DNA from 3 places in the Lentilactobacillus curieae genome. Region 1 is predicted to be linked to each of the others. Evidence: a T-box and tRNA genes for the amino acid it is inferred to sense, from the RefSeq annotation. Region 1 holds a T-box; the other regions hold tRNA genes.
The links. The T-box of region 1 lies ahead of pheS (phenylalanine--tRNA ligase subunit alpha). A T-box ahead of a tRNA ligase gene usually reads a tRNA of that ligase, here a tRNA-Phe.
Positions count from the first base shown of each region.

Region 2: it has a tRNA-Phe gene. The T-box ahead of pheS (phenylalanine--tRNA ligase subunit alpha) is inferred to sense a tRNA for this amino acid. The anticodon was not compared.
Region 3: it has a tRNA-Phe gene. The T-box ahead of pheS (phenylalanine--tRNA ligase subunit alpha) is inferred to sense a tRNA for this amino acid. The anticodon was not compared.

Region 1 is NZ_CP018906.1:1,776,911-1,786,221, forward strand. It holds gene PL11_RS08610 (HD domain-containing protein) at 1-406, shown strand, start outside; gene PL11_RS08615 (winged helix-turn-helix transcriptional regulator) at 432-782, shown strand; T-box leader at 820-1,042, shown strand; gene pheS (phenylalanine--tRNA ligase subunit alpha) at 1,085-2,134, shown strand; gene pheT (phenylalanine--tRNA ligase subunit beta) at 2,136-4,547, shown strand; gene mltG (endolytic transglycosylase MltG) at 4,593-5,705, shown strand; gene udk (uridine kinase) at 5,727-6,398, shown strand; gene greA (transcription elongation factor GreA) at 6,419-6,892, shown strand; gene PL11_RS08645 (HesB/YadR/YfhF family protein) at 7,095-7,406, shown strand; gene PL11_RS08650 (YfhO family protein) at 7,516-9,311, opposite strand, start outside.
Region 2 is NZ_CP018906.1:58,439-67,749, forward strand. It holds gene PL11_RS00320 (amino acid ABC transporter ATP-binding protein) at 1-466, shown strand, start outside; gene PL11_RS00325 (prolyl-tRNA synthetase associated domain-containing protein) at 532-1,008, opposite strand; tRNA gene PL11_RS00330 (tRNA-Leu) at 1,114-1,197, opposite strand; tRNA gene PL11_RS00335 (tRNA-Cys) at 1,237-1,307, opposite strand; tRNA gene PL11_RS00340 (tRNA-His) at 1,384-1,456, opposite strand; tRNA gene PL11_RS00345 (tRNA-Trp) at 1,471-1,541, opposite strand; tRNA gene PL11_RS00350 (tRNA-Tyr) at 1,543-1,628, opposite strand; tRNA gene PL11_RS00355 (tRNA-Phe) at 1,634-1,706, opposite strand; tRNA gene PL11_RS00360 (tRNA-Asp) at 1,765-1,839, opposite strand; tRNA gene PL11_RS00365 (tRNA-Val) at 1,856-1,928, opposite strand; tRNA gene PL11_RS00370 (tRNA-Glu) at 1,935-2,006, opposite strand; tRNA gene PL11_RS00375 (tRNA-Ser) at 2,023-2,114, opposite strand; tRNA gene PL11_RS00380 (tRNA-Asn) at 2,129-2,201, opposite strand; rRNA gene rrf (5S ribosomal RNA) at 2,208-2,324, opposite strand; rRNA gene PL11_RS00390 (23S ribosomal RNA) at 2,401-5,321, opposite strand; tRNA gene PL11_RS00395 (tRNA-Ala) at 5,498-5,570, opposite strand; tRNA gene PL11_RS00400 (tRNA-Ile) at 5,598-5,671, opposite strand; rRNA gene PL11_RS00405 (16S ribosomal RNA) at 5,758-7,332, opposite strand; gene PL11_RS00410 (CvfD/Ygs/GSP13 family RNA-binding post-transcriptional regulator) at 7,673-8,053, opposite strand; gene PL11_RS00415 (VTT domain-containing protein) at 8,208-8,849, shown strand; tRNA gene PL11_RS00420 (tRNA-Ser) at 8,905-8,993, shown strand; gene PL11_RS00425 (hypothetical protein) at 9,036-9,266, opposite strand.
Region 3 is NZ_CP018906.1:161,932-171,242, reverse strand. It holds rRNA gene PL11_RS01040 (23S ribosomal RNA) at 1-347, shown strand, start outside; rRNA gene rrf (5S ribosomal RNA) at 424-540, shown strand; tRNA gene PL11_RS01030 (tRNA-Val) at 547-619, shown strand; tRNA gene PL11_RS01025 (tRNA-Lys) at 624-696, shown strand; tRNA gene PL11_RS01020 (tRNA-Thr) at 737-809, shown strand; tRNA gene PL11_RS01015 (tRNA-Gly) at 815-886, shown strand; tRNA gene PL11_RS01010 (tRNA-Leu) at 894-979, shown strand; tRNA gene PL11_RS01005 (tRNA-Arg) at 986-1,059, shown strand; tRNA gene PL11_RS01000 (tRNA-Pro) at 1,066-1,139, shown strand; tRNA gene PL11_RS00995 (tRNA-Met) at 1,177-1,250, shown strand; tRNA gene PL11_RS00990 (tRNA-Ile) at 1,261-1,334, shown strand; tRNA gene PL11_RS00985 (tRNA-Ser) at 1,378-1,467, shown strand; tRNA gene PL11_RS00980 (tRNA-Met) at 1,477-1,550, shown strand; tRNA gene PL11_RS00975 (tRNA-Asp) at 1,555-1,629, shown strand; tRNA gene PL11_RS00970 (tRNA-Phe) at 1,636-1,708, shown strand; tRNA gene PL11_RS00965 (tRNA-Gly) at 1,735-1,805, shown strand; tRNA gene PL11_RS00960 (tRNA-Ile) at 1,820-1,893, shown strand; tRNA gene PL11_RS00955 (tRNA-Ser) at 1,903-1,990, shown strand; tRNA gene PL11_RS00950 (tRNA-Glu) at 1,998-2,069, shown strand; tRNA gene PL11_RS00945 (tRNA-Met) at 2,096-2,169, shown strand; tRNA gene PL11_RS00940 (tRNA-Asp) at 2,174-2,248, shown strand; tRNA gene PL11_RS00935 (tRNA-Ser) at 2,351-2,440, shown strand; gene PL11_RS00930 (OsmC family protein) at 2,571-2,987, shown strand; gene PL11_RS00925 (hypothetical protein) at 3,029-3,517, opposite strand; gene PL11_RS00920 (MBL fold metallo-hydrolase) at 3,626-4,366, shown strand; gene spx (transcriptional regulator Spx) at 4,478-4,876, shown strand; gene PL11_RS00910 (adaptor protein MecA) at 4,992-5,657, shown strand; gene PL11_RS00905 (hypothetical protein) at 5,702-7,195, opposite strand; gene PL11_RS00900 (competence protein CoiA) at 7,280-8,383, shown strand; gene pepF (oligoendopeptidase F) at 8,431-9,311, shown strand, end outside.

The DNA.
Region 1 (9,311 bases):
AAGCATGGCTAATTACACACAACATCACAATTCGACTCGACTTGAACATTCGTTAGCTGTTTCGTTTGACAGTTACCAAATTGCAAGGCGTGCTAATCTTGACTACCGTTCTGTAGCCAGAGCGGGATTGTTGCATGACCTGTTCTTTTACGACTGGCGAACAACAAAGTTCGACCTTGGTTCGCATGCATACATTCACCCTCGAGTTGCGTTGCGTAATGCTGAAAAGATTACAGATCTCAACGATATGGAAAAGGACATTATCCTTAAACATATGTGGGGGGTTACTTTAGCTCGTCCTAAGTATAGGGAAAGTGTTATTGTTTCACTCGTTGACGACTATGAGGCTGTCCATGAATTTATGCAACCTTTTAAAAAACGGATTATTGCAAGGCTTAAAGCTTAGTTGCTAGTGTTAAGGAGGAAAATAAATGAGAACGAATTTATCTATAAAAGACCCAGTTAACTATTATCTTTGTCCACGCTTTGAAAAAACATTTTCATTCTTAGGCAAAAAGTGGAATGGACTAATCATTGACGTTCTTCTGCAAGAAGGATCTTTACGTTTCCGTGAAATTGCTCGCCAGATTCCTAAGTGCTCCGATCGGGTTCTAGTAGAACGCTTGCGTGAACTAGAAGAAGACGGTGTATTAATTAGAAATGATTACGAAGATTCATCATTGATTGAATATTCACTGACTAAACAAGGTGAAGAACTTGCTCCAATTATGAAGCAACTTCATGATTGGTCAGAAAAATGGTATCCAGTTAACAAATGTTAGCTTGACCATTTTTTTATTTTAGTCTATTATTTTTAGAGTAAATGCGATATAGAAGAAGCAGTAAGTTATACCGATTATTCAGAGACTTCTGGGTTGGTGCGAACAGAGGAAATTGGTTAGCTGAATTCATCTTCTTAGCTGAAATTGGGAGTTCTAATAACGAAAAATTTTCCGGTTATCGCCGTTATCGATTTGAAGTGTTCGTCTAGTCTTTACTGGACGTGAACTAGGGTGGTACCGCGAGAAACCTCGTCCCTTTTTGGGATGAGGTTTTTTTGTGCCTAAAATATTGGAGGGATTCTATGTCTTTAAGAGAAGACTTAACTAACATTAGAACGGAAAATCTTAAGGTAATTGAGACAACTGGTGACCTTAAGAAGTTGAACGATATTCGGGTAAACTTGCTCGGAAAAAAGGGACCAATTACCACTGCCTTGAGATCAATCAAGGATTTACCGGTTGAAGAACGACCAGAAGTTGGTAGTTATGCAAATGAAATAAGGGATGACTTGACGCAAGCTATCGCTAACCAAAAGGAAAAGCTGGAAACAGCAGAGATGAATGAACGGTTAGCCAAGGAATCAATTGATGTTACCTTGCCAGGAACTGAATTACCCCAAGGCCAACCACATGTTATCCAACAAATTATTGATCAAATCGTAGACTTATTCTTAGGAATGGGCTACGAGGTATTGACTGGCCCCGAAGTTGAAGAAGAAAAATATAACTTTGAAATGATGAACCTTCCTAAGGACCACCCTGCACGTGATATGCAGGATACCTTTTATTTAACTAGCGATATATTAATGAGAACTCAAACATCACCAATGCAAGCAAGAACTTTGGAAAAGCATGATTTTAGCCAAGGACCTTTAAAGATGATCTCACCAGGAATCGTTTATCGACGTGATACTGATGATCCAACCCACTCTCATCAATTTCATCAGGTTGAAGGGTTGGTAATCGATGAACACATTACCATGGCTGACTTAAAGGGTACCCTTATCACTATGACTCATGAAATATTTGGTGATAAGTTTGATATTCGACTTCGCCCAAGCTACTTCCCATTCACAGAGCCTTCAGTTGAAGTTGATGTGACATGCTTTAACTGTATGGGTAAGGGTTGTGATGTCTGCAAGCACACTGGTTGGATTGAAGTGTTAGGTGCTGGAATGGTTCATCCTAATGTTTTGAAGATGGCAGGCGTAGATCCAGACGTTTATGGAGGATTCGCTTTTGGTCTTGGACCAGATAGATTTGCAATGCTTCAATATGGGGTAACTGATATTCGTGACTTCTATTTGAACGATGTTCGGTTCCTAAATCAATTCGACAAGAGGAGTAATTAAATTGAAACTTTCATATAAATGGGTAAAAGAATATTTAGATTTAAACATTCCAGCTAAGGATCTTGCCGAAAAGATTGAAAGAACGGCGGTTGAAGTTGACTCGGTAAGCCGTTTAGCTGATGGATTAAAGAAAATTGTAACTGGTAAAGTTTTGAGTATGGAAAACCATCCAGATTCTGATCATTTGCACGTGTGCCAAGTTGACGTTGGTGAAGAAGAGACACTGCAAATCGTTTGTGGTGCGCCTAATGTGGCAGCTGGTCAAACTGTAATTGTTGCTTTGCCAGGTTCACGAATCGGTGGAAATGTAAAAATCAAGAAATCTAAAATGCGCGGTGTTCAATCGAATGGAATGATTTGTGCACTCGATGAAATTGGCTTTTCTAAAGATGTTGTACCAAAGGAATGGGAAGATGGAATTTATGTATTTGATGATTCAGTTCCCGTTGGTGAGGATGTATACAGCTATTTGGGAATGGATGACGATGTAATTGACCTTGATGTGACTCCTAATCGTGGAGATATGTTGAGTGTGTTGGGTACAGTTCATGATTTAGCTGCAATATATGATCAAAAACCAGAAATTAAACAGCCAACAGTAAGTGAAGATGCAGCAATCAAGGTAGAAGATGAACTTTCTGCATCTGCGGACCAAACGCTTGCCCCCACATACAAACTGAGAGTAGTTAAGGGAGTTAAGATTGCTCCTAGTCCAGCTTGGTTACAGGTAAGGCTTTGGACATCTGGAATTAGACCAATTAATAATGTTGTTGATGTTACCAACTACATTCTCTTGAAGTACGGCCAACCTTTACATGCTTTCGATAGAAATAAAATCGATGGTAATATTAACGTTCGAGCTGCTAAGGATGGTGAGTCAATAACAACACTAGATGAAGAAGAACGTAAATTAGCAGCAGGTGACATTTTGATTACTGATGATAATAAGCCAGTTGCAATTGCAGGAATCATGGGTGGATTGGATTCTGAAATCAGTGATGATACTACTGATGTTGTAATTGAATCTGCAATTTTTGATTCAATTCAAATTCGGAAAACAGCAAGACGCCTTGTTCTTCACTCTGAAGCCTCACAACGATTTGAACGGGGAATCAATTACGATACTGTAGAAGATGCTGTAAATGAAGCTGCCCAAATGATGGCTGAACTTGCAGGTGGTAAAGTTGCTACCGGTATTATTTCTGCCACTGACACTCCGCGAGAACTTCCAACGATTCACGTGTCAGATAAAAGTGTTAACAAAGTTCTGGGAACTGATTTGAGCTTAGCAGATGTTACAAACATTTTTGACCGGTTAGGTTTCACTTCAGTAAAAGATGGGGATGGATTAGATGTCACAATTACTGCTCGCCGTTGGGACATTGAAATTCCTGCTGATTTAAATGAAGAGGTAGCCAGAATTTACGGTTATGATAACCTACCAGTGACACTTCCAACGGGGAGAATGGGGGTTGGTGCATTAACTGACACACAAAAGAATGAACGCGCCTTGAGAAACGTTTTAGAAGGGTTAGGCTTAACACAGGCCATCTCATACTCTCTAACTACGGAAGACAAAGCGAAAATGTTTTTAACTAGGAACTCATCTGAAACCAAATTGAGTTTTCCAATGACTCAAGATCATTCAGTACTTAGAATGAACTTACTATCAGGACTGCTTGATGATGTGGCTTACAATAAGGCTCGTAAAGTCGGCAACGTTGCCCTTTATGAATTTGGTCGAGTGTTCTTCAAAGATAGTGAAGAACAAGTTCGTCCTGAAGAAGTTAGCCACGTTGCCGGGGTGCTTTCAGGAAACCTGGTCGATAAGAGTTGGAGCCATCAGTCAGTGAAGGCTGACTTCTTTATGGTCAAGGGGATTGTTGAAAAACTAATCAAGAACTTTGCTCCGAATGGGGAAGTTGAGTTTGTAGCTGACAATTCAATCAAGGAAATGCATCCAGGAAGAACTGCCAAGGTATTGGTCCATGGCAAAGAAGTTGGTTTTGTTGGTCAAATCCATCCGGTAACTGAAAAGCAATTTAAAATTAATGATACTTATGCTTTCGAGCTTGATTTTGATCTTTTGAATTCATTGCCTAAGAATGCTGATCAATTTAGTCCAATTTCTAAATTCCCAAGTATCAAACGTGATATTGCGTTATTAGTTGACGATGCTATAAGTAACGATGATTTATTAAAGGTCATTTCAAAATGTGGTGGAGCATACCTTGCTAACATTGAATTGTTTGACCTTTATACCGGTGAAAATGTTGCTGACGGCAAGAAGTCTTTGGCTTACTCGCTTACTTTTGAGAATAAACGTGATACTCTTAAGGACGATGAAGTCAATGCGTCAATGGAAAAGATTAAAAAACACTTAACAGATGAATTAAATGCAGAAATTAGGTAGTTTCATATCTATAATTGACGTGAGAACTAACAGGAGGAACTACTGATGAATAATGGTCCAACAACTCCTGCCCCAAAGCAAAATAAAGGGCTGGGAAAGAAAATAATTATCACCGTTGTGACGTTACTGGTTATTTTACTGGCAGCAATCGGCCTCTTGGGATATAACTATTTCCAAGAGTCACTTAAACCACTTGATCCTAAAAATGAACAAGTTAGCCAAGTTCATATTCCCTTAGGGGCTTCAAACAAGCAAATTGGCTCGATCTTGCAAAATAAAAAGATTGTTAAAAGTGGAATGGTATTTGACTACTATGTTAAGTCAAACAACATGACTAATTTCCGTGCGGGCTATTACCAGTTGAAACCTTCAATGAGTTTGAAGCGAATTGCTAAGGAACTTCAAAAGGGTGGTAGTGACGAACCAATTCAAAGTGCAAAGGGTAAACTTCTTGTCATGGAAGGTGCCAATATCAAGGATATTTCATACAGAATTAGTTCAACCACTGACTTTTCAAGTAAGAGCTTTTTGAGTTTGATGAAGGATAAGACCTTTATCAATTCACTTTATAAGAAGTATCCTCAACTCCTTCAGTCAGCAATGAAAGCTAAGGATGTTAGATATCGGCTTGAGGGCTACTTGTTCCCTGCGACATATGAAGTTAAGAAGAATATGTCACTAGAAGCATTGGTTACTCAAATGGTGGCTAAAACAAATCAAGTAATGACACCTTATTATTCACAAATTAAGAAACGTCACATGACGGTTCAAGAATTTATGACTTTGGCTTCCCTTGCTGAAAAAGAGGGGGTTAATCAGACTGACAGACGTAAAATCGTTGGTGTATTTATGAATAGAATTAAAATTAATATGCCAATTCAGTCAGATATATCTGTTTTGTATTCTCTAGGAGTCAGAAATAAGGACCTTACTACCAAAGACCTACAAAATGATTCTCCATATAATTTGTACAAAAATTATGGATATGGACCAGGACCATTTGATAGCCCAAGCTTGAGTTCAATTCAAGCAGTGCTTCATCCGCTTTATCGTTCTAAGGGATATTTATATTTCGTTGCTGACACCAAAACTGGAAAGGTGTATTATTCAAAGACGTACGCTGAGCACCAGGAAAAAAGTGCGAAGTATCTACACTAATTAGAATCTGAGGAGTTTGAAATGAGCGCTAAGAAAAAACCGGTAGTAATCGGGGTTACTGGAGGATCAGGTAGTGGGAAAACGACTGTTAGCCGAAAGATTTTTAATCAGCTTGCAGATAATTCAATTATGATCTTGCAACAAGATTCTTACTATAATGATCAGGCTGATATGTCAATGGAGGAGAGAAAGCAGGTTAACTATGATCATCCGCTTGCTTTTGATATTGACTTATTGGTTGCCCAGTTAAAAGATTTGTTAGATTATAAGGCAATTGAAAAGCCGGTTTACGACTATTCTCAATACACTCGAAGTGAGAAAACTATTCACCAAGAGCCTCGAGAAGTTATTATTCTGGAAGGAATCCTTCTATTAGATGATAAACGTCTTCGAGATTTGATGGACATCAAAGTATATGTTGATACTGATGATGATATTCGAATAATTCGGAGAATTCAGCGAGACAACGGTGAACGTGGTCGTGACTTGAATGGTATCATCAAGCAGTATCTTAGTACTGTAAAACCCATGTATCATCAATTCGTTGAGCCAACTAAACGGTATGCTGATATCATTGTTCCTGAAGGTGGGGAAAATCAAGTTGCGATTGACTTGTTAACCACCAAAATCCGTTCAATACTAGTTAAGCGTGGTAACAAACACGTTGCAAATAACACCGATTCAACAATTTAGATTTAAGGGAGACATTTTAAATGGCTGAAGATAGTTATCCAATGACGGCTGATGGCCGCGAAAAATTACAAGCAGAACTTGAGGACTTAAAGCTTAACCAACGTCCAAAAGTGGTTGAAAGAATTAAAATTGCTCGTTCATATGGTGATTTGTCTGAAAATTCAGAATATGAATCTGCAAAAGACGAACAAAGTATGTTAGAAAGTAGAATTCAAACTATTGAACACATGCTTCAATATGCTGAAATTATTGATTCTAACAACAGTGATAAAGATGAAGTCACTGTCGGTAAGATGGTAACGTTCCAAGAATTACCGGACGAAGAACCAGAAACTTACCAAATCGTGGGGGCTGCTGAAGCAGATCCGATGTCTGGCAAAATTTCAAACGAATCGCCAATTGCTAAGGGATTGTTAGGTCACCGAGTAAATGATGAAGTAACAATTGAAATTCCAGCCGGTAATATGCAAGTTAAAATTACCAAGGTTGACTAAGTAGTTTGTGAATTTTTGACATACAAATCAAAGCCATGTTGTCTCCGTTATTTGGAAATGACATGGCTTTTTCTTTAGTATCAGACATTTAAAAATGTTTGATTTAGATAAAATGAATAATTTAGATTATAAACTTTGTGAAATACATTTGAGGATGTTATACTATTGTAAGCGAATACAATACGATTTGGCGGTGACAAATGTGAAAATTACGGTAACTGAAGCAGCAAGTAAATGGTTTGAAGACGAGATGGGCTTAACTGACGGGAACGGTGTTCGTTTTTATGGCAAGGTGTACGGCAATACTCCGGTTCACGATGGTTTTTCCTTGGCACTAACTAGAGATGACCATCCTAAGGAAGTTTACGCTGAAACTGAGAAAGATGGCATCAAGTTCTTCGTTGATGAGGGTGACGAGTGGTTCTTTAAAGGATACGATCTAACAGTGGATTTTGATCCTGAACTGTCTGACGATGTTACCTATCGTTATGAAGAAAATGGCGAATTAGAATAAATAAGAATTGATTGACGGATATTGTCAGGGGTGGAATTCGACCTAATAAAGAAGGACTACGATGTATTTTTTCAACATCGTAGTCCTTCTTTAATGCCATTATTAATGCTTAATATCTTCGATTTCGTTTGAAAATAAAGTGACCTCCAATTAATCCCAATATTGTTATTCCAGTTAGGATAACTCCTAAAACCATGCCCTGTGGGTGATACGTAAATGCGACTTTTTGGCCATGTTTAGGGTTATTTAGGTAAATGAATGTGTTAGCCCATTTGTGGATCTTAACTGGTTTTCCGTCAATTGTTGCGCTCCATCCTTGCTCATAGGGGATGGAAGTGATGATCTGCTTTGAATTTTTCGACTTAAAGTTAGCCGTAAGTTGGGTGCTGCTATGCTGTTTTACATTACCGGCGTCACTTTTAACTCGGTTTACCCAATTAAGCAGGATTGGTTTATTTAATTGGTAGAAGCGCATCGATGACAACCAAATGTTTTGCTTAGTGGTGCTTATAGTAATGCTAACATCTTTAGATTGAGTACTTGTATTTGCGATGTTTACTACGACAGGGTGCTTATATGGCTTAAATTGGTGAATGGCCACCCCGTCTGCAGTAATTGAAATGTCTTTCAGTGGGGCCTGTTCACTCAACTCCATATACAATGAACTGTGAGCTTTTACATGAATCTTTGCACTTATAGTTGCCGGCTTTAATAATGACTTTTTGCTGAGGATGGCATTATCAAACTTATTGATTGGGTTGGTATTGTTGGCAACATAATTTTTGGGATTTACTTGAGTGAAGAGCTGACCACGTACACCTAATTGTTTTGCTAAGTCGTTTTGATATTGTAATGGGTCGGCGTCGCGGTACTTAGGTGGATTATTGGATAATTCTGATTTAAAAATTATTGGTAGAGCAGCGGGATTTTCGTAAACATCCAAATATTTAGATCTATCGATTAATGAGTATGCCTCAAGTTCGGGCCTAGTAGTGTTTAAGTTTGTGATTGATTTAAAAATTTCTTGCTCAGCTCTTGAAGCGAAAGGATTTTCTGATAATGAGTATTTGAATCCTAATAAAGCGTCTGTAAAAAGCGTGGGGTTAGTATACACCACAAAAGCATCGCCATTTGGATTACCGATATTACCGTAAAATTTCGAGACGTTATTTTCTAGTGTTGAGGAGAAATTCGACCCACCATTGTAATTACCAGTTAAAGCATCGTTTTTTGATCTCTGAAATGTTTCGTTCACTCTAAAAAATGAAGAGTCCTGTTTGTTAAGCATTTTGGAGGCGTCATTAGTAATTGTCGCAAAGTTTGCGTACTCACTTGCACTTAAATAAGAAATGCTATTTAAAGAGTTAACTAGATTTAAGCTCATTTCACCACCAACCAATATCAGCATTCCGATTTGGATTAGTTTACTGCTACGATTACTGTTTGCAATAACTATTAATGCGATGGTGGCAGTTACATATACAACTCCAAAAATAAAGGTTCCTGAATTCATGTATTCAAATTTCTTAATGTTGGCGAAAATGTACAGTAGGCCAACAATTATTAGGATACTTGAGATGGCCATCGGAATCTCTCTGAGCCTATCAGTTCTAATTGTTTGATATGCCCGGAAACCGATAAAAATCATCCAGAAAGAAAAAATGTATGAGAATCGGTATGAATACCAAACAGGTAGTTGAAATGCGTGCCATAAAATATCTAAAGGATTAAAACACATTGATATCACGAAAAATGCTGTGACTATCAACCCGATGATTTTATCTTGTTTTGGGAATTGTTTGGATACGAAGAAATATAGAAACGTGAAGATAACTAAGCTGGCCACAAATAAATTAGGGGTTCCGTTTGGCATTTGTTTAAAGTCGAACGCACCATTGATAAACT
Region 2 (9,311 bases), 380 kb from region 1:
GTTTAATAACTTAACTGTCGGCGAAAACATCATGCTTGCCCCGGTACAACTCAAAAAAGAAACTCCTGAAGATGCTGCTGAACATGCCAAGAAATTACTAAGTATGGTCGGATTGGCAGAAAAGTTCGATGCTAAAGTTCAGTCACTATCAGGTGGACAACAACAACGGGTTGCAATCGCTCGTGCTTTAGCCATGAAGCCAGACGTAATGTTATTCGATGAACCAACCTCGGCCTTGGATCCTGAAATGGTTGGTGATGTATTGGCCGTTATGAAGGATTTGGCCAAACAAGGTATGACTATGATCGTTGTTACCCATGAAATGGGATTTGCTAAGGAAGTTGCCGATCGTGTTGTCTTTGTTGATGATGGTCGGATTCTTGAACAAGGAACTCCAGAAGATGTATTTAATCACCCACAGAATGCCCGTCTCCAAGACTTCTTAAACAAGATTCTAAACGTTTAAAAAGCTATTCAATACACAAACACCCGTAACTAGCGAAATGCTAACTACGGGTGTTTTTTTGCGTTTTAAAAAATATCGGTGATAACCACTTGATTACCATGCTGTTTGATAATGTTTACCAAATCCTTAGTTTTCATCCAGACAGTGGCTGTATTATCGTTTGGATGGACTCCAATAATCCCAGGGGCTTTAGTGAACTGCTTATCTAGGTATAGGTCCACGTCATGTGCCTTGTTGTTAAGCAAGCCAAATGGCGTTACCGAACCAGGACTTAGACCAAGCTTATCTTTTAAAACAGTCTCAGACGCAAATGATAAGTGTCTGGTTCCATGATCCTGGCTAAATTTCTTTAAGTCCACTCTATGGGAACCGTCTACTGTAATTAAATAATACTTTCTGTTCTTATCATCTCTAACGAAAATGTTTTTTGCATCTGCATTAGGATACGGGAGATTAACCTTACTGACTTCTTGCATGTTATACACGGCTTGGTGCTCAGTGACTTCAAACCAGACATCATGCTCGTCAAGAAACGAATAGATTTGTTACTTATCCATCAAGATTATCTCCAATTCAATATATACAAAGAAAGGAAGCATTGAATAATCAATGCTTCCTTTCATTAGCAAACTCGTGTAATTCTCTTATACCGGAGGTGGGGTTCGAACCCACACGTCCTTGCGGACACTAGATTTTGAGTCTAGCGCGTCTGCCAGTTCCGCCACTCCGGCAAAATAACTGATAAATATTAGAATAACATGATTGGAAAAAGGCGGTAATCGGATTCGAACCGACGATGAAGGTTTTGCAGACCTCTGCCTTACCACTTGGCTATACCGCCAGAACAACCTCTGAAACCTCAATAAGAGATTCAAAGTAATCTATTGCCTTACCACTTGGATATCATCCAATCAAAGGGCGGTATGTGGGAATCGAACCCACGCGTGTCGGATCCACAAACCGATGTGTTAACCACTTCACCAATACCGCCATAACATTATTAACAGGGATAGTAGGAGTTGAACCCACACCGACGGTTTTGGAGACCGTAGTTCTACCATTAAACTATATCCCTATGGTGGAGGGGAGTGGATTCGAACCACCGAACCCGAAGGAGCGGATTTACAGTCCGCCGCGTTTAGCCAGACTTCGCTACCCCTCCATAAATGGCGCGGGACAGAATCGAACTGCCGACACATGGAGCTTCAATCCATTGCTCTACCGACTGAGCTACCGAGCCAAATACCAGAGTATATAATGCTATATAATGTTGTGTATTCAATTGTAATACATAACAACGGTCCGTACGAGACTCGAACTCGTGATCTCCTGCGTGACAGGCAGGCGTCCTAAACCAACTAGACCAACGGACCAGTGCTGCTATGAAAATGGAGGATACAGGGATCGAACCTGTGACCTCCTGCTTGTAAGGCAGATGCTCTCCCAGCTGAGCTAATCCTCCATAAAGTGACCCGTACGGGATTTGAACCCATGTTACCGCCGTGAAAGGGCGGTGTCTTAACCACTTGACCAACGGGTCATTCTCTTATTATTAACGGAGAGTAAGGGATTCGAACCCTTGAAACAGGCGTTTACCCGTTTACATCATTTCCAATGATGCTCCTTCGGCCAGCTCGGACAACTCTCCATTTTTAATAATAACTCCGGCAGGCGGGCTCGAACCGTCGACAACCTGATTAACAGTCAGGTGCTCTACCAACTGAGCTATGCCGGAATAATCGCGTGGCAACGTCCTACCCTTGCAGGGGGCGATCCCCCAACTACTATCGGCGTGCTGAAGCTTAACTTCTGTGTTCGGCATGGGAACAGGTGTATCCTTCAGGCTATCGCCACCACACTATTTACTTTAGAGAACTTTGTTCTCTCAAAACTAGCTAATATTAATTTTCTGCTGCCGATACTTACCATTTATTTTGGTTAAGTCCTCGACCGATTAGTATTGGTCCGCTCCGTACATCACTGCACTTCCACTTCCAACCTATCTACCTCATCATCTCTGAGGGGTCTTACTTCCATATAGGAATGGGAAATCTCATCTTGAGGCGAGTTTCACACTTAGATGCTTTCAGCGTTTATCTCATCCATACATAGCTACCCAGCGATGCGCCTGGCGGCACAACTGGTACACCAGCGGTATGTCCATCCCGGTCCTCTCGTACTAAGGACAGCTCCTCTCAAATTTCCTACGCCCGCGACGGATAGGGACCGAACTGTCTCACGACGTTCTGAACCCAGCTCGCGTACCGCTTTAATGGGCGAACAGCCCAACCCTTGGGACCGACTACAGCCCCAGGATGCGATGAGCCGACATCGAGGTGCCAAACCTCCCCGTCGATGTGGACTCTTGGGGGAGATAAGCCTGTTATCCCCAGGGTAGCTTTTATCCGTTGAGCGATGGCCCTTCCATGCGGAACCACCGGATCACTAAGCCCGACTTTCGTCCCTGCTCGACCTGTCTGTCTCGCAGTCAAGCTCCCTTCTGCCTTTACACTCTATGAATGATTTCCAACCATTCTGAGGGAACCTTTGGGCGCCTCCGTTACTGTTTGGGAGGCGACCGCCCCAGTCAAACTGCCCACCTGACACTGTCTCCCGCCACGCTTAGTGGCGCGGGTTAGAGTGTTCACACAGCGAGGGTAGTATCCCACCAACGCCTCAGTCGAAACTAGCGTTCCGACTTCATCGGCTCCTACCTATCCTGTACAAGCTGTGTCAACACCCAATATCAAGCTACAGTAAAGCTCCATGGGGTCTTTCCGTCCTGTCGCGGGTAACCTGCTTCTTCACAGGTATCTTAATTTCACCGAGTCTCTCGTTGAGACAGTGCCCAGATCGTTACGCCTTTCGTGCGGGTCGGAACTTACCCGACAAGGAATTTCGCTACCTTAGGACCGTTATAGTTACGGCCGCCGTTTACTGGGGCTTCATTTCTGGGCTTCGCCGAAGCTAACTCATCCACTTAACCTTCCAGCACCGGGCAGGCGTCAGCCCCTATACGTCATCTTACGATTTTGCAGAAACCTGTGTTTTTGATAAACAGTCGCCTGGGCCTTTTCACTGCGGCTGACCTTGCGGTCAGCACCCCTTCTCCCGAAGTTACGGGGTCATTTTGCCGAGTTCCTTAACGAGAGTTCACTCGCTCACCTTAGGATTCTCTCCTCGACTACCTGTGTCGGTTTGCGGTACGGGTAGTTGATTACTCACTAGAAGCTTTTCTCGGCAGCGTGACATCAGTCGCTTCCCTACTTAAATTTCGGTCCTCATCACTACTTGTCAACCCGCTGAGAAGCATTTGACTCCTCAACTGACTTGTAGCTTGAACGCACATTTCCAATCGTGCGCACAACTTAGCCTTCTGCGTCCCTCCATCGTTCAAACATAATCAACTAGTACAGGAATCTCAACCTGTTGTCCATCGCCTACGCCTCTCGGCCTCGGCTTAGGTCCCGACTAACCCTGGGAGGACGAGCCTTCCCCAGGAAACCTTAGTCATTCGGTGGATCAGATTCTCACTGATCTTTCGCTACTCATACCGGCATTCTCACTTCTAAGCGCTCCACCAGTCCTTACGGTCTGACTTCATTGCCCTTAGAACGCTCTCCTATCACATGACCATAAGGTCATGTCCACAGTCTCGGTAGTATGCTTAGCCCCGGTAAATTTTCGGCGCGGAATCACTCGACTAGTGAGCTATTACGCACTCTTTAAATGAGTGGCTGCTTCTAAGCCAACATCCTAGTTGTCTATGCAACTCCACATCCTTTTCCACTTAGCATACATTTAGGGACCTTAACTGGTGGTCTGGGCTGTTCCCCTTTCGACGATGGATCTTATCACTCACCGTCTGACTCCCGGATATAAATCAATGGTATTCGGAGTTTATCTGAATTTAGTAACCCATGACGGGCCCCTCATCCAAACAGTGCTCTACCTCCATGATTCTAAGTCCGAGGCTAGCCCTAAAGCTATTTCGGAGAGAACCAGCTATCTCCAAGTTCGTTTGGAATTTCACCGCTACCCACACCTCATCCCAGCACTTTTCAACGTACACGGGTTCGGCCCTCCAGTAAGTTTTACCTCACCTTCAGCCTGGACATGGGTAGATCACCTGGTTTCGGGTCTACGGCAACATACTTAAACGCCCATTTCAGACTCGCTTTCGCTGCGGCTCCGGCTTTTTCACCTTAACCTTGCATGTTACTGTAACTCGCCGGTTCATTCTACAAAAGGCACGCTATCACCCATTAACGGGCTCTAACTGCTTGTAGGCACATGGTTTCAGGAACTATTTCACTCCCCTTCCGGGGTGCTTTTCACCTTTCCCTCACGGTACTGGTTCACTATCGGTCACTAGGGAGTATTTAGCCTTGGGAGATGGTCCTCCCGGATTCCGACGACGTTTCACGTGTGTCGCCGTACTCAGGATCCTGAACTGAGGGTCATTGATTTCATCTACGGGGCTATCACCCTGTCTCGCCAATCTTCCCAGATTGTTCGATTATCAACAACTTTGGTAACTCAAATGTTCAGTCCTACAACCCCAAAGAGCAAGCTCTTTGGTTTGGGCTGTTCCCCGTTCGCTCGCCGCTACTTAGGGAATCGATTTTTCTTTCTCTTCCTGTGGGTAATTAGATGTTTCAGTTCCCCACGTCTACCTCTGATCAGCTATGTATTCACTGAACAGTAACAGTCGATTAAAACTGCTGGGTTTCCCCATTCGGAAATCTCCGGATCAAAGCTTACGTACAGCTCCCCGAAGCATATCGGTGTTAGTCCCGTCCTTCATCGGCTCCTAGTGCCAAGGCATTCACCATGCGCCCTTAATAACTTAACCTAGTATCACTTCGTGATACTCAAGTTAATTGAGTTTTACGCGAATAAAACATTTCGTTAATTTGACTCAATAAACGCGGTGTTCTCGGTTGAAATTATATTTTAAATATAATTCACTACAGAAAATTAATATTATCTAGTTTTCAAAGAACAAAATCCCTGACGCTCTCGCGTCAATGGAGAATAGCGGGATCGAACCGCTGACCCCCTGCTTGCAAAGCAGGTGCTCTCCCATCTGAGCTAATTCCCCATACTCTCCGGTCGTATGGCCGGTGGATGGGCCTAAATGGACTCGAACCATCGACCTCACGCTTATCAGGCGTGCGCTCTAACCAGCTGAGCTATAGGCCCAAAAAAGCGTTAACCAGAATTGAGAGTAGACCTCTCAAAACTAAACAAAACTTTCGACATGTGTAGGTTTCCGTATTATTCCTTAGAAAGGAGGTGATCCAGCCGCAGGTTCTCCTACGGCTACCTTGTTACGACTTCACCCTAATCATCTGTCCCACCTTAGGCGGCTGGCTCCAAAAGGTTACCTCACCGACTTTGGGTGTTACAAACTCTCATGGTGTGACGGGCGGTGTGTACAAGGCCCGGGAACGTATTCACCGTGGCATGCTGATCCACGATTACTAGCGATTCCAACTTCATGCAGGCGAGTTGCAGCCTGCAATCCGAACTGAGAACGGCTTTAAGAGATTAGCTTGACCTCGCGGTTTCGCGACTCGTTGTACCGTCCATTGTAGCACGTGTGTAGCCCAGGTCATAAGGGGCATGATGATTTGACGTCGTCCCCACCTTCCTCCGGTTTGTCACCGGCAGTCTTGCTAGAGTGCCCAACTAAATGCTGGCAACTAACAATAAGGGTTGCGCTCGTTGCGGGACTTAACCCAACATCTCACGACACGAGCTGACGACAACCATGCACCACCTGTCATTCCGTCCCGAAGGGAACGCCCAATCTCTTGGGTTAGCAGAAGATGTCAAGACCTGGTAAGGTTCTTCGCGTAGCATCGAATTAAACCACATGCTCCACCGCTTGTGCGGGCCCCCGTCAATTCCTTTGAGTTTCAACCTTGCGGTCGTACTCCCCAGGCGGAGTGCTTAATGCGTTAGCTGCAGCACTGAAGGGCGGAAACCCTCCAACACTTAGCACTCATCGTTTACGGCATGGACTACCAGGGTATCTAATCCTGTTCGCTACCCATGCTTTCGAGCCTCAGCGTCAGTTACAGACCAGACAGCCGCCTTCGCCACTGGTGTTCTTCCATATATCTACGCATTTCACCGCTACACATGGAGTTCCACTGTCCTCTTCTGCACTCAAGTCTCCCAGTTTCCGATGCACTTCTCCGGTTAAGCCGAAGGCTTTCACATCAGACTTAAAAGACCGCCTGCGCTCGCTTTACGCCCAATAAATCCGGACAACGCTTGCCACCTACGTATTACCGCGGCTGCTGGCACGTAGTTAGCCGTGGCTTTCTGGTTAAATACCGTCACGGTGTAAACAGTTACTCTTACACCTGTTCTTCTTTAACAACAGAGTTTTACGAGCCGAAACCCTTCTTCACTCACGCGGCGTTGCTCCATCAGACTTTCGTCCATTGTGGAAGATTCCCTACTGCTGCCTCCCGTAGGAGTTTGGGCCGTGTCTCAGTCCCAATGTGGCCGATTACCCTCTCAGGTCGGCTACGTATCATTGCCTTGGTGAGCCGTTACCTCACCAACTAGCTAATACGCCGCGGGTCCATCCTCAAGTGATAGCCGAAACCATCTTTCAAATGAAAACCATGCGGTTTTCATTGTTATACGGTATTAGCACCTGTTTCCAAGTGTTATCCCCTGCTTGAGGGCAGGTTACCCACGTGTTACTCACCAGTTCGCCACTCGTCCAAATGTTGAATCAGAATCCGTGCAAGCACTTCAACTTCATCAGCGAGGACGCGTTCGACTTGCATGTATTAGGCACGCCGCCAGCGTTCGTCCTGAGCCAGGATCAAACTCTCATTTTAAAAATGATAAGCTTGTAAGCTCATGATTATATTTGTTCTTTATCGCGAATTGACTTCGCAAATGTTTGTCTTTGATCTAACGATCAAAGGACCCTACACATTTGTTTGTCGAAAATTTTGTTCAGTTTTCAAAGGTCTACTTTGTTCAGTTAATGTTGCCTCAACGACTGATGTCATTGCTTTTGACAACTATTATAATATATCAGATTTTCAATTTGAAATCAAGAAGTTTTTGAATTAAAATTTCAAATTTCTTAATCGATACAACTGCGTGTTACCAAAAGGCAACGAAAATAAGTTTATCAAGTATAGCGCCATAGGTCAAGGCTTAAATCCAATTTCATTGAAAGTTTTTTTCTGCTTCACTTAACCAGCTGTTACGATTTGCTTCAATTGAGCTAAATCCTCGGTTAATGTGGTAGTTAGTCCAATAGTTCTGAGTCCTTTTAGCTGGGCGTCCACGGTCGTCTAAAACACCGAAATCAACGGTATTTACCCGAGTCGACAGACTAATTCTCCCTGAGTATTCATCTATATCAATAATGGTCGCAGTAACCACATCCCCTATAGTAAACAATTCGTTGATATCAGAAACATATCCTTCTTTGCATTCTGAAATATGGATTAATCCACGATATTCACCCATGATGTCCACAAACGCACCATAGGGTTGAATGCCGGTAACTTTAACAGGAATCCTCATCCCTACCTTTGGTTTCATCTCGCTCACATCCTAACTTAGAAGTATTTTACTTGCTTTATTTGTCCTTGTCCACATTTCTAAAACTTACATTTTGTTTAACACCTTTACCAAATTGATGAATAAGATATGGTTTTTGGTATTATAGTAGACAAACATTAAAAGGACTGATTATTTGAGCACACTGATTGACTTCATCCTACATATTGACGCTCACCTGGTCAATATCGTAACCACTTTCGGGAATTGGACATATCTAATTCTATTTGCCATTATCTTCATTGAAACGGGTGCAGTAATCATGCCGTTTCTCCCTGGTGATTCACTTTTGTTTGCCGCCTCAGCACTGACCGCTAATCCCACGTATGGTTTACAGCCTTGGATATTTGTGGTCATCTTCTTGATTGCTTCTATTGGTGGAGACTCATTAAACTTCTACTTAGGAAGTAAATTCGGAGAATTAATTCCTCGTCACAAGTTACTTGGCCGGTTCATTAAAGAAAAGGATTTACAAAGTGCCAGAAACTTCTTTGATAAATACGGGGCCTGGGCAATCTTTCTAGCTAGGTTTATGCCAATCATCCGTACACTTGTACCGTTTGTTGCTGCCACCAGTAATTTCTCATACAAAAAATTCGTTAAGTACAACATCCCAGCATGTATTACCTGGGTAATTATTTGTTGTGGTGGTGGCCACTTCTTCGGTAACATCCCATTTGTGAAGGAACACTTCTCAATGGTTGTAATTGGCATCGTTTTAATCTCCCTAATTCCAGCAATCGTTGGTTTTTTAAAGGGAAAACTATCCAAGTCTTAATCACTAGATTCTAATTTACAACTCCCGTGACAATTGATATAATTATCTCTGTTGTGGTGAGTTGGCAGAGTGGTAATGCACCGGACTCGAAATCCGGCGAACCCGTGTTGAGCGGGCGCGCAGGTTCAATTCCTGTACTCACCTTAATAATAAAGGACCAGTCATTAAATGACTGGCCCTTTTTTATTAACTAATATTGTGTTCCTTTTCGTAATCAGCTATGGATTGATTTCCCTTATCCGTCAAACCGTTTATAAATCTATCTGCATCAATATACCCTTCAGCTATTAATGGGCGCGGATCACCACCAATCACGTTATCGCAATAGTCAACAAAGTGACTAGGACTTGTTCCGGACTCTACTCGCCCTGATTGGATTGCCTTTAAAATATTGTAATCGGTCTGTGTAATTTCCACACTACTTCCTCCTTTATTTAGTTGATACCAAAATTCTAACACAAT
Region 3 (9,311 bases), 480 kb from region 1:
TTCGCCCATTAAAGCGGTACGCGAGCTGGGTTCAGAACGTCGTGAGACAGTTCGGTCCCTATCCGTCGCGGGCGTAGGAAATTTGAGAGGAGCTGTCCTTAGTACGAGAGGACCGGGATGGACATACCGCTGGTGTACCAGTTGTGCCGCCAGGCGCATCGCTGGGTAGCTATGTATGGATGAGATAAACGCTGAAAGCATCTAAGTGTGAAACTCGCCTCAAGATGAGATTTCCCATTCCTATATGGAAGTAAGATCCCTCAGAGATGATGAGGTAGATAGGTTGGAAGTGGAAGTGCAGTGATGTACGGAGCGGACCAATACTAATCGGTCGAGGACTTAACCAAAATAAATGGTAAGTATCGGCAGCAGAAAATTAATATTAGCTAGTTTTGAGAGAACAAAGTTCTCTAAAGTAAATAGTGTGGTGGCGATAGCCTGAAGGATACACCTGTTCCCATGCCGAACACAGAAGTTAAGCTTCAGCACGCCGATAGTAGTTGGGGGATCGCCCCCTGCAAGGGTAGGACGTTGCCACGCGATTATGGAGGATTAGCTCAGCTGGGAGAGCATCTGCCTTACAAGCAGGAGGTCACAGGTTCGATCCCTGTATCCTCCATATTGAGCCGTTAGCTCAGTTGGTAGAGCATCTGACTTTTAATCAGAGGGTCGGCAGTTCGAGACTGCCACGGCTCATTACAATTGAATATATCTTAGCGCATAATATTGTAAATATGCCGACTTAGCTCAGCTGGCAGAGCACCTGTCTTGTAAACAGGGGGTCGGAAGTTCGAATCTTCTAGTCGGCATTTTTGCGGAAGTAGTTCAGTGGTAGAACATCACCTTGCCATGGTGGGGGTCGCGGGTTCGAATCCCGTCTTCCGCTTTATTATGCCGGGGTGGCGGAATTGGCAGACGCACAGGACTTAAAATCCTGCGGTCAGTGATGACCGTACCGGTTCGATCCCGGTCCTCGGCATAAAATGCACCCATAGCGCAACTGGATAGAGTGTCTGACTACGAATCAGAAGGTTGTAGGTTCGACTCCTACTGGGTGCATATTTTCGGGAAGTAGCTCAGCTTGGTAGAGCACCTGGTTTGGGACCAGGGGGTCGCAGGTTCGAATCCTGTCTTCCCGATTGATAGCTAAATATTATATATTGCACTATCATCGATCGCGGTGTAGCTCAGCTGGCTAGAGCGTCCGGTTCATACCCGGGAGGTCGAGGGTTCGATCCCCCCTGCCGCGATATAGGTCTTGGACCTTTAGCTCAGTTGGTTAGAGCAGACGGCTCATAACCGTCCGGTCGTAGGTTCGAGTCCTACAAGGTCCATTGACTCAACATTGTTAGAGTTAATGTTATATGCGTTAATTTTGGAGGATTACCCAAGTCTGGCTGAAGGGAACGGTCTTGAAAACCGTCAGGTGGGTCAAACCACGCGAGAGTTCGAATCTCTCATCCTCCTTTACATTATCGCGGGATGGAGCAGTCTGGTAGCTCGTCGGGCTCATAACCCGAAGGTCGTTGGTTCAAATCCAGCTCCCGCAATTTTGGTCCGTTGGTCTAGTTGGTTTAGGACGCCTGCCTGTCACGCAGGAGATCACGAGTTCGAGTCTCGTACGGACCGGTTTATGGCTCGGTAGCTCAGTCGGTAGAGCAATGGATTGAAGCTCCATGTGTCGGCAGTTCGATTCTGTCCCGCGCCACTTTAATTGAATATTATCTTATTTATGCGGGTGTAGTTTAGTGGTAAAACCACAGCCTTCCAAGCTGTTGTCGCGAGTTCGATTCTCGTCACCCGCTTTTTATGTTAAAATGGGCCTATAGCTCAGCTGGTTAGAGCGCACGCCTGATAAGCGTGAGGTCGATGGTTCGAGTCCATTTAGGCCCATATATCTATGGAGAAGTACTCAAGTGGCTGAAGAGGCGCCCCTGCTAAGGGTGTAGGTCGCGTAAGCGGCGCGAGAGTTCGAATCTCTCCTTCTCCGTTTTTATGACCCGTTGGTCAAGTGGTTAAGACACCGCCCTTTCACGGCGGTAACATGGGTTCAAATCCCGTACGGGTCATCCACTTTTAGTAGAATATTAATTATCGCGGGATGGAGCAGTCTGGTAGCTCGTCGGGCTCATAACCCGAAGGTCGTTGGTTCAAATCCAGCTCCCGCAATTTTGGTCCGTTGGTCTAGTTGGTTTAGGACGCCTGCCTGTCACGCAGGAGATCACGAGTTCGAGTCTCGTACGGACCGGACGAAATAGCAAAGGTTAAATCCTCTGCTTTTTTATTTATTGTTGTTTCTTTTCATACAATGTCTATGGCTTTCATAATTGAGAGCTGAAGATTATATTATGGAGGATTACCCAAGTCTGGCTGAAGGGAACGGTCTTGAAAACCGTCAGGTGGGTCAAACCACGCGAGAGTTCGAATCTCTCATCCTCCTTAAATTTTTAATTGTCTAGCAATAACCTTTTTGGTTGTTGCTAGTTTTTTTATTAAAGCCAAAATCATAGCAACTTATTTGAAAACAGGATAAAATACAATTACTAATTTATGAAATGGAGATTTTAAATATGGGAAAATATGTTGTTCATTCAACCTTAAGACCGTTGGGCACTCAAGTTATGAATCAAACTGGTGGTCATTCATATTTATCAGATGAGCCTGCTGTTGCCCAAGGTACTGATGCAGGTCCTAACCCAGTACAATACTTATTAGGAGCGGTTGGTGGTTGTATGAGTGTAACTGCTCGCCAAATTGAAAACGAGGAACCAGATTTAAAAATTAAAAAGTTCAAGGTTGATGTTTATGGTGAGACAACCAGGTATCCAGATGGTAGTTCAAAAGTAACCCATATGGATATCAAATTGACTGGTGAGACTAACCTGTCTCCTGAAGATCATAATTTCTTTATGAACGAGGTTGTTAGGAAGTGTACCGTCCATGCTTCCCTCGAAGGATCGATTCCAATGGACATTGAATACCTATAAACAAAAAAGGCTGATTTCAAAAAATGAAATCAACCTTTTATTTATTTAACAGCTCGGTAGTCAGCTTCATGACTATAAAAACTTGGAGTTGTCTTGTACGTGCTTGGCATTAATAAGTTGCTGTCTTTCTTCCAAAGTTCAAATTGACTTGAAGATTCCCAAGTTGTCAGTAACACTCGTTCGCTGATGTTATTGTGACTATGCAGTGAGTACATTGACTTCATGCCATCAGGAAGACTGTCGCCCATTAGCTTATTGATTCGGGCATCAAACACTTTTTGTTGGTCAAAGTCCAACTCTAAAGTAATGAAGCTAATGAAACCATTCCAATGATCGTTTCCAATGTGACTGAGGACACTATATTCAACGGGGGAGCTAAACACTGATTCCTCCCCAGAAACATCCAACATCATAAGTTCGTTTTGATTGCTCAAAGCGTTGTAGACTCTTAATTCCCGATCCGGATGTTTTGCCTTTAAATCGTTAAGTACTTTCTCGCTACCAAATGTAATTGCAATACTTCTAATCATGCTACCCACCTCCGATTTCAACTTTATTATACTTTTTTTGAGAAAGACGACCAAATATTTACAATTATTCCCAATGTTTTTATACTAAGGAAAAAGGGAGTGCTTACATTGAAACTAACTGTTTTAGGATTTCTAGGCGGCTATCCAAGTCATGGAGATGGAACGAGCTCATATTTACTCGAGGCTGACGGTTTTAAGCTACTTATTGACTTTGGTAGTGGTGCCTTATTAAGCCTAGAAAAAATTACTGATCCGCTCACAATTGATGCTATGATTTTGACTCACTACCACAATGATCACATTGCTGACGTTGGGGTTATGCAGTACTACTGGCAATTACACGCAGAACGGCCCAGAGAAGCCGTGTTACCTATTTACGGCCATCAGGAGGATCAGCAACATTTTGACAGTCTAGACTGGCCAAAATCAACGAAAAAAGTCGCTTATAATCCGGATGCTGAATTGAAAATCGGTCCCTTTAAAATTAATTTTCAGAAAACCCACCATCCAGTTACGGCATATGCTTTACGAATAGAAGACATTAAAACTGGGAAGGTGCTTGCATTTACGGCAGATAGCGCTTATTTTGAAGGATTGAAAGAAATATGTAAGGATGCAGATTTGTTGCTTACAGATACGAATTTCTTTTCTAACAAAACTGGTCAAAAATGGCATATGACCACAGCTGAGACGGGAAAGCTTGCCACAGATTCTAACGTTAAAAAGGTGCTGCTAAGCCATTTGCCTGCAGACAATGACACCGATCGATTGATTAATGAGACCAAAAAAGCAATTACTAAAGATATTCCAGTGATGGTTGCTAAAACTCATTTAGTTGTTCAAATGTGAATATTTTGTGAACTTTCATGAAAATTCATGAAATAACTGTGAACTTTTCCAAACCAATAGATTCTCATTATATACTTTAATCATCAATTAAAGACAGGGAGAGATTTAAATATGACTGTAGAATTCTTATCAACACCAAGTTGCACTTCATGCCGTAAGGCAAAAGCATGGCTTAAGGAAAACGAGGTTGCTTACAAAGAAAGAAATATTTTTGCGGATCCACTAACTAAGGCAGAATTAAAGAAAATTCTTATGCTTTCTGAGGAGGGCACAGAAGCGTTGATTTCAACTCGTTCATTTGCTTTTCAAGAATTTCGCGACAAAATTGAAACAATGACTTTAGATGAATTACTTTCGTTACTCTCATCACACCCTGAAATGATTCGTCGACCAATCATGTTAGATGAACGACGGCTACAAATTGGCTTTAACGATGATGAAATCAGAAGATTCCTACCTCGCCATATCCGTAAGACAGATTTAGCAAGAATGATTTCCAACGCACAGTAACAAAGTGTTTCACTTGTGTTCAGTTTATTTAAGCCGTATCATTTACATGAATAGTTTTAGTGTTACAATTAATAGATATCAAATGACCCTTGGTTATGGAATGGGGTGGACTAACATGGAAATGGAACGGATTAACGAGAACACGATTCGGGTGCTAATTGGTACTGATGATTTAGACAAGCGTGGAATTACTGTGCTTGATTTACTAGGTAATCACAAGCAAATCGAAAGTTTTTTCTATAGTATTCTCGAAGAAGTTGATAAGGATCACCAATTTCAAAACAACGACGCCGTAACTTTCCAGGTATTGCCTAATCAGAATGGTTTGGAACTGTTTATTAGCAAGGATGTTGATTTTGGTAAGGACGATTTAGTTCTGGGACCAAATGATGATAATAAAAAAGACAGCGTGTCAAAGTTTATTGATGATCAGCATGACACCGCTAAACAAAGCAAGTCTGACAAGAGTGAGGCTGACGAGTTTGGCCATCAAAAACGAACTGTGATCTTTGAATTTGACAGCCTTGAAGAGTTTATTGCCTTGGCTAAGGCACTTCGCCTTGAGAATGGTACTTCTGATTTATACATGTATAAAGGGCATTACTACTTGAAGTTACAATTATTCAGCAGTGATCCTGTTGATATAGTTGTTGCCGATGAAATTGCAATTGCTTATGAGTATGGAAATAAGACAAGCATCACCGAAGACGTACTCACCGAATATGGTGATTTAGTGATGGAAAATAGCGCGTTAGAATTAAGTCGCCATTACTTTAAGTAAATAAAGAAGACTCCACTGCGAATGCAGTGGGGTCTTTTTTTGGTCTAAAATAATTCTGGAAAAAGTGTTCGGGTTTGTTCTTGATAGTTATCTTCCGTAACCGAAGATAAATCAATTTCAAATTGGTTATCACCGTTAGAAACTTTTAGTGAATCACGAGATAAAAACTTGTAACGAGCACCAATTTCGATCAGCAATGATACAAGTTTTTGAACGGCAACTGGAAAGCTGTCTAGGGCGGGAAGAACGTCAGGTTCTGCTTGACGGTCAGCTTTAAATTTGAATGCTTGCTGGCTACCAAACTTTTGCAAACTACCATTGACCATCAATTGGCTTAACCGTCCGCTAGGGGTTAGTTCGGGATGATCAATCATCCGTTCAATTCTTTGAATCATGTGGAAAACTTTGTCAGATGCGGATAAGGTTGTCGCTGTTTTTTTGAGGTCTACGACTAGCTTTCGCATCTCTTTTTCCATACTTGATTTTGATGTTGGTGATTCAAGTGCCACCTGATTATTAGCATCAAACGATTTCTTTAATGCCTTGTGCATATCAGCTGGCTCTGGCGCGTTGATAAATAAACATAGTAGATAAGTTTTTAAGAACGTTAGTGTTTCTGCACTAATTCCATTTAAATCAAATGGGTCGTTATCAAACACACGAAACTCGAGGTAATCAATTCCTTGACTAGGATAATCCAAGTAGGATTCTTGACCCCGAAGCCGAACCGGTCCGTAAAATTCTGCTGCAGAATATAGGTTCTTTTTGGCAATTCCATTAGAGATGCTTTTTACATAGTGCTTGAGGCTAGAATATACTGTGACGTTCACATCGTCTTGCTTACGGTTTACATAACCCCAAGTACTGTTCCGAATACTGCGAACTGGGTGGCTTAGTTCGGTTGGCATTGAATCATAAAAGCCCTTTTCAGCGATTGGACTGGCACCAAGAAAATAAGTTAAGAAGTATCGATGTAAAACGAACTGTTGTGCCAAACCAAAATAGACAGCGTTCTTGAACTGCACGAATGTTTTATAGTCGGATTCGTACTTAGAATAAAGCTTTTTAAGTACAGAATTTGGCAAACTAAAGTTTACGTGAATTCCAGTCACAATCTTTTTTTGGATACCATACTTTTCGGTCAAGTAGTCGCGATATTTTGCGTAAGCAGGACGGTCGAAGTTATCCTTAATGAACTCAATCTCTTTTGCAGTGAGCACCGGTGGCATACTAAGAGGCCAGATGGCTTCATCTGAACGTAAATGCTTATGTAAAACGGTTTGCAAACTGTTCAGTTGAGAAATAGTATCTTCAAGCTTAGAGTGTGGATCTGTTATCAGTTCGTTTTGGCTTTCAGCAAAATCCGACTGCAGATATGGATGAAATTGACGTGAACCTAAATCGCTTGGGTACGGATGATTACTGAGGCGACCGTTCTTTAAAATTCGGTGTTCCTCAATCTCCACGCCCAACATGCTTTGTTTTAACTCAGACGATAGGTCCATTTCCTGTACATATTTAAGGATATCTCTAAGCATCAGTAAATCCTCCTAGCACTTAATTACATCAATTATAAACAAAATTAGATTAGATTGCGTAGATATAGTCTAGAAGGTGATTAAATGCTCAAAGCTTTGAAAAGAAACGAATTAATTTTGGCTAGTGAGGCCGAAATTGATGGCGATTATACCTGTCCCCAATGTGGCAAGCCTGTTGCCCTTCGAAATGGTGAATACAGGCAGCCATATTTTGCTCACGTTAGAAATCCGTCCCAGTTGAATTTGCAAGCAGAGAGCAAAGAACATAAGTTGGGGAAACAGGCATTAGTGAAGGACATTGTTGATCTGGGGATGACTCCCCGCATGGAGGTTGTGTTGGCAAATGGAGAACAACGTGCAGATGTGATGGTCGTTGACAAAAACAAGGTACTTGAATACCAATGCAGTCAGTTATCATTAACCCAGTGTCAAAAGCGAACTAGTGAATATCACGAGTTAGGGTACGGCGTGTGGTGGATTCTAGGTGACCGATATTTACATCAGCGATTAACCTTTGCCACGATCCAAAAATTTGCTCGGTTTGCAGCAAATTGCGGTTTCTACTTAGTTTTTTATTCAGCGACTCGGTTGGAATACGTTGCCTGGACTCAAATCGAAGAGGCTAACGGCACTTATACTTACAGGATATTCAATCGAAAGACTTTGGGGGCGATTTTAAAAGTAATCAAACTCACTCAACAGCTGGCCCCAACAGCATATCAACGAAGGCAAGAGGTCATGCACGAAACTAACCGAATTTTTTGTGGAGTTAATTTAAAAAGCAATCGTTACTTAGAAATGGTTAACCTCTGTTATTTAAACCGAAGAGTTTTAAATGGGATTCCATTGATTTGCCACTCTCCTGAGAGAAGATTTTTACCAATTTTTAAAAACGGTGGGGTTGAATTTCGGCTCAGATTAATTTTGAAAATTTTTTTAAATGAGGCAGAAACAGTAAATGATTCAACCCTAACGAAAATTTATCACGTAGTTCTTGATCAAGTCTTAAACCCGCTGGTCCAGGTCAAGGGCGTTGAGCAATTTTACTTACTCGAGTTTAGAAAATTGATTTCATCACTCAGAGCGGCGGGGCACATCAAGTATACTGTTGATGGTATTAAAATTATAAGCTCACCCCGGTGGTTTTTAGATTATGATCACAAAAGAATTGCTGTTGGGCGAATTTAGGTTGTTTGTGGTAGTCTTATTACTAATTAGAATTTGAGGAGGACATTATGGCTGAAGTAAAAGAATTACCACTTAGAAAAGATGTTGACCCCCAATTAACTTGGGACCTCACGACGATTTATAAAGATGATTCAGAATTTGAGAGTGATTTTAAATCGATGCAGGACCGAATTGCTGGGTATTCTAAATTGGTTGGTACATTAAAAAATGGTGCTGCCCAACTTTTAGAAGCAACTACTGAGATTTTATCGGGTGCCCGACTACTGTATAAGCTGTACGTTTATGCCCAGTTGAAAAATGATCAAGATACCAGCGTGGATAAGTATCAAGCAATGTATTCTCGGGCTTCTGACCTGTCTTCTCAATTTTCTGGAGCGATTGCTTGGTTCGATCCTGAACTTCTTGGCTTGGATGAAGCGACGATGACAAAGTATTACTCAGATGAGCCTAAACTTAAAGACTATCAACGGTTTTATGACCAAACTTTTGCACGCCGTGACCACATTTTAAGTGATGACGTAGAAAACGTCTTAGCACTTGCCGGTGATGTATTTAGTTCTGGTGAAAAGACGTTTGGCGTATTAAATAACACTGATTTAAAATTCCCAGTGGTAACTGACGAAGATGGCAATCAGGTCCAGTTATCTGAAGGAGTATATGGGGTTTTGCTTGAATCTGCGGATCAGTCAGTTCGTGAACAAGCATTTAAAAAGCTCTACGAAATTTATGGCCAATTTCAACACACTTTAAGTGCAACATTGACCACTAACGTTAAGAATCATAATTTGAAAGCCAAGCTTAGACATTATGATAATGCTTTGGAAGCGGCATTGTCCGATAATGAAATTCCAACAACGGTTTACCAAAATTTGATTGATGTGGTAAATGAACATTTGCCACTACTTCACAGATACGTTGCCCTAAGAAA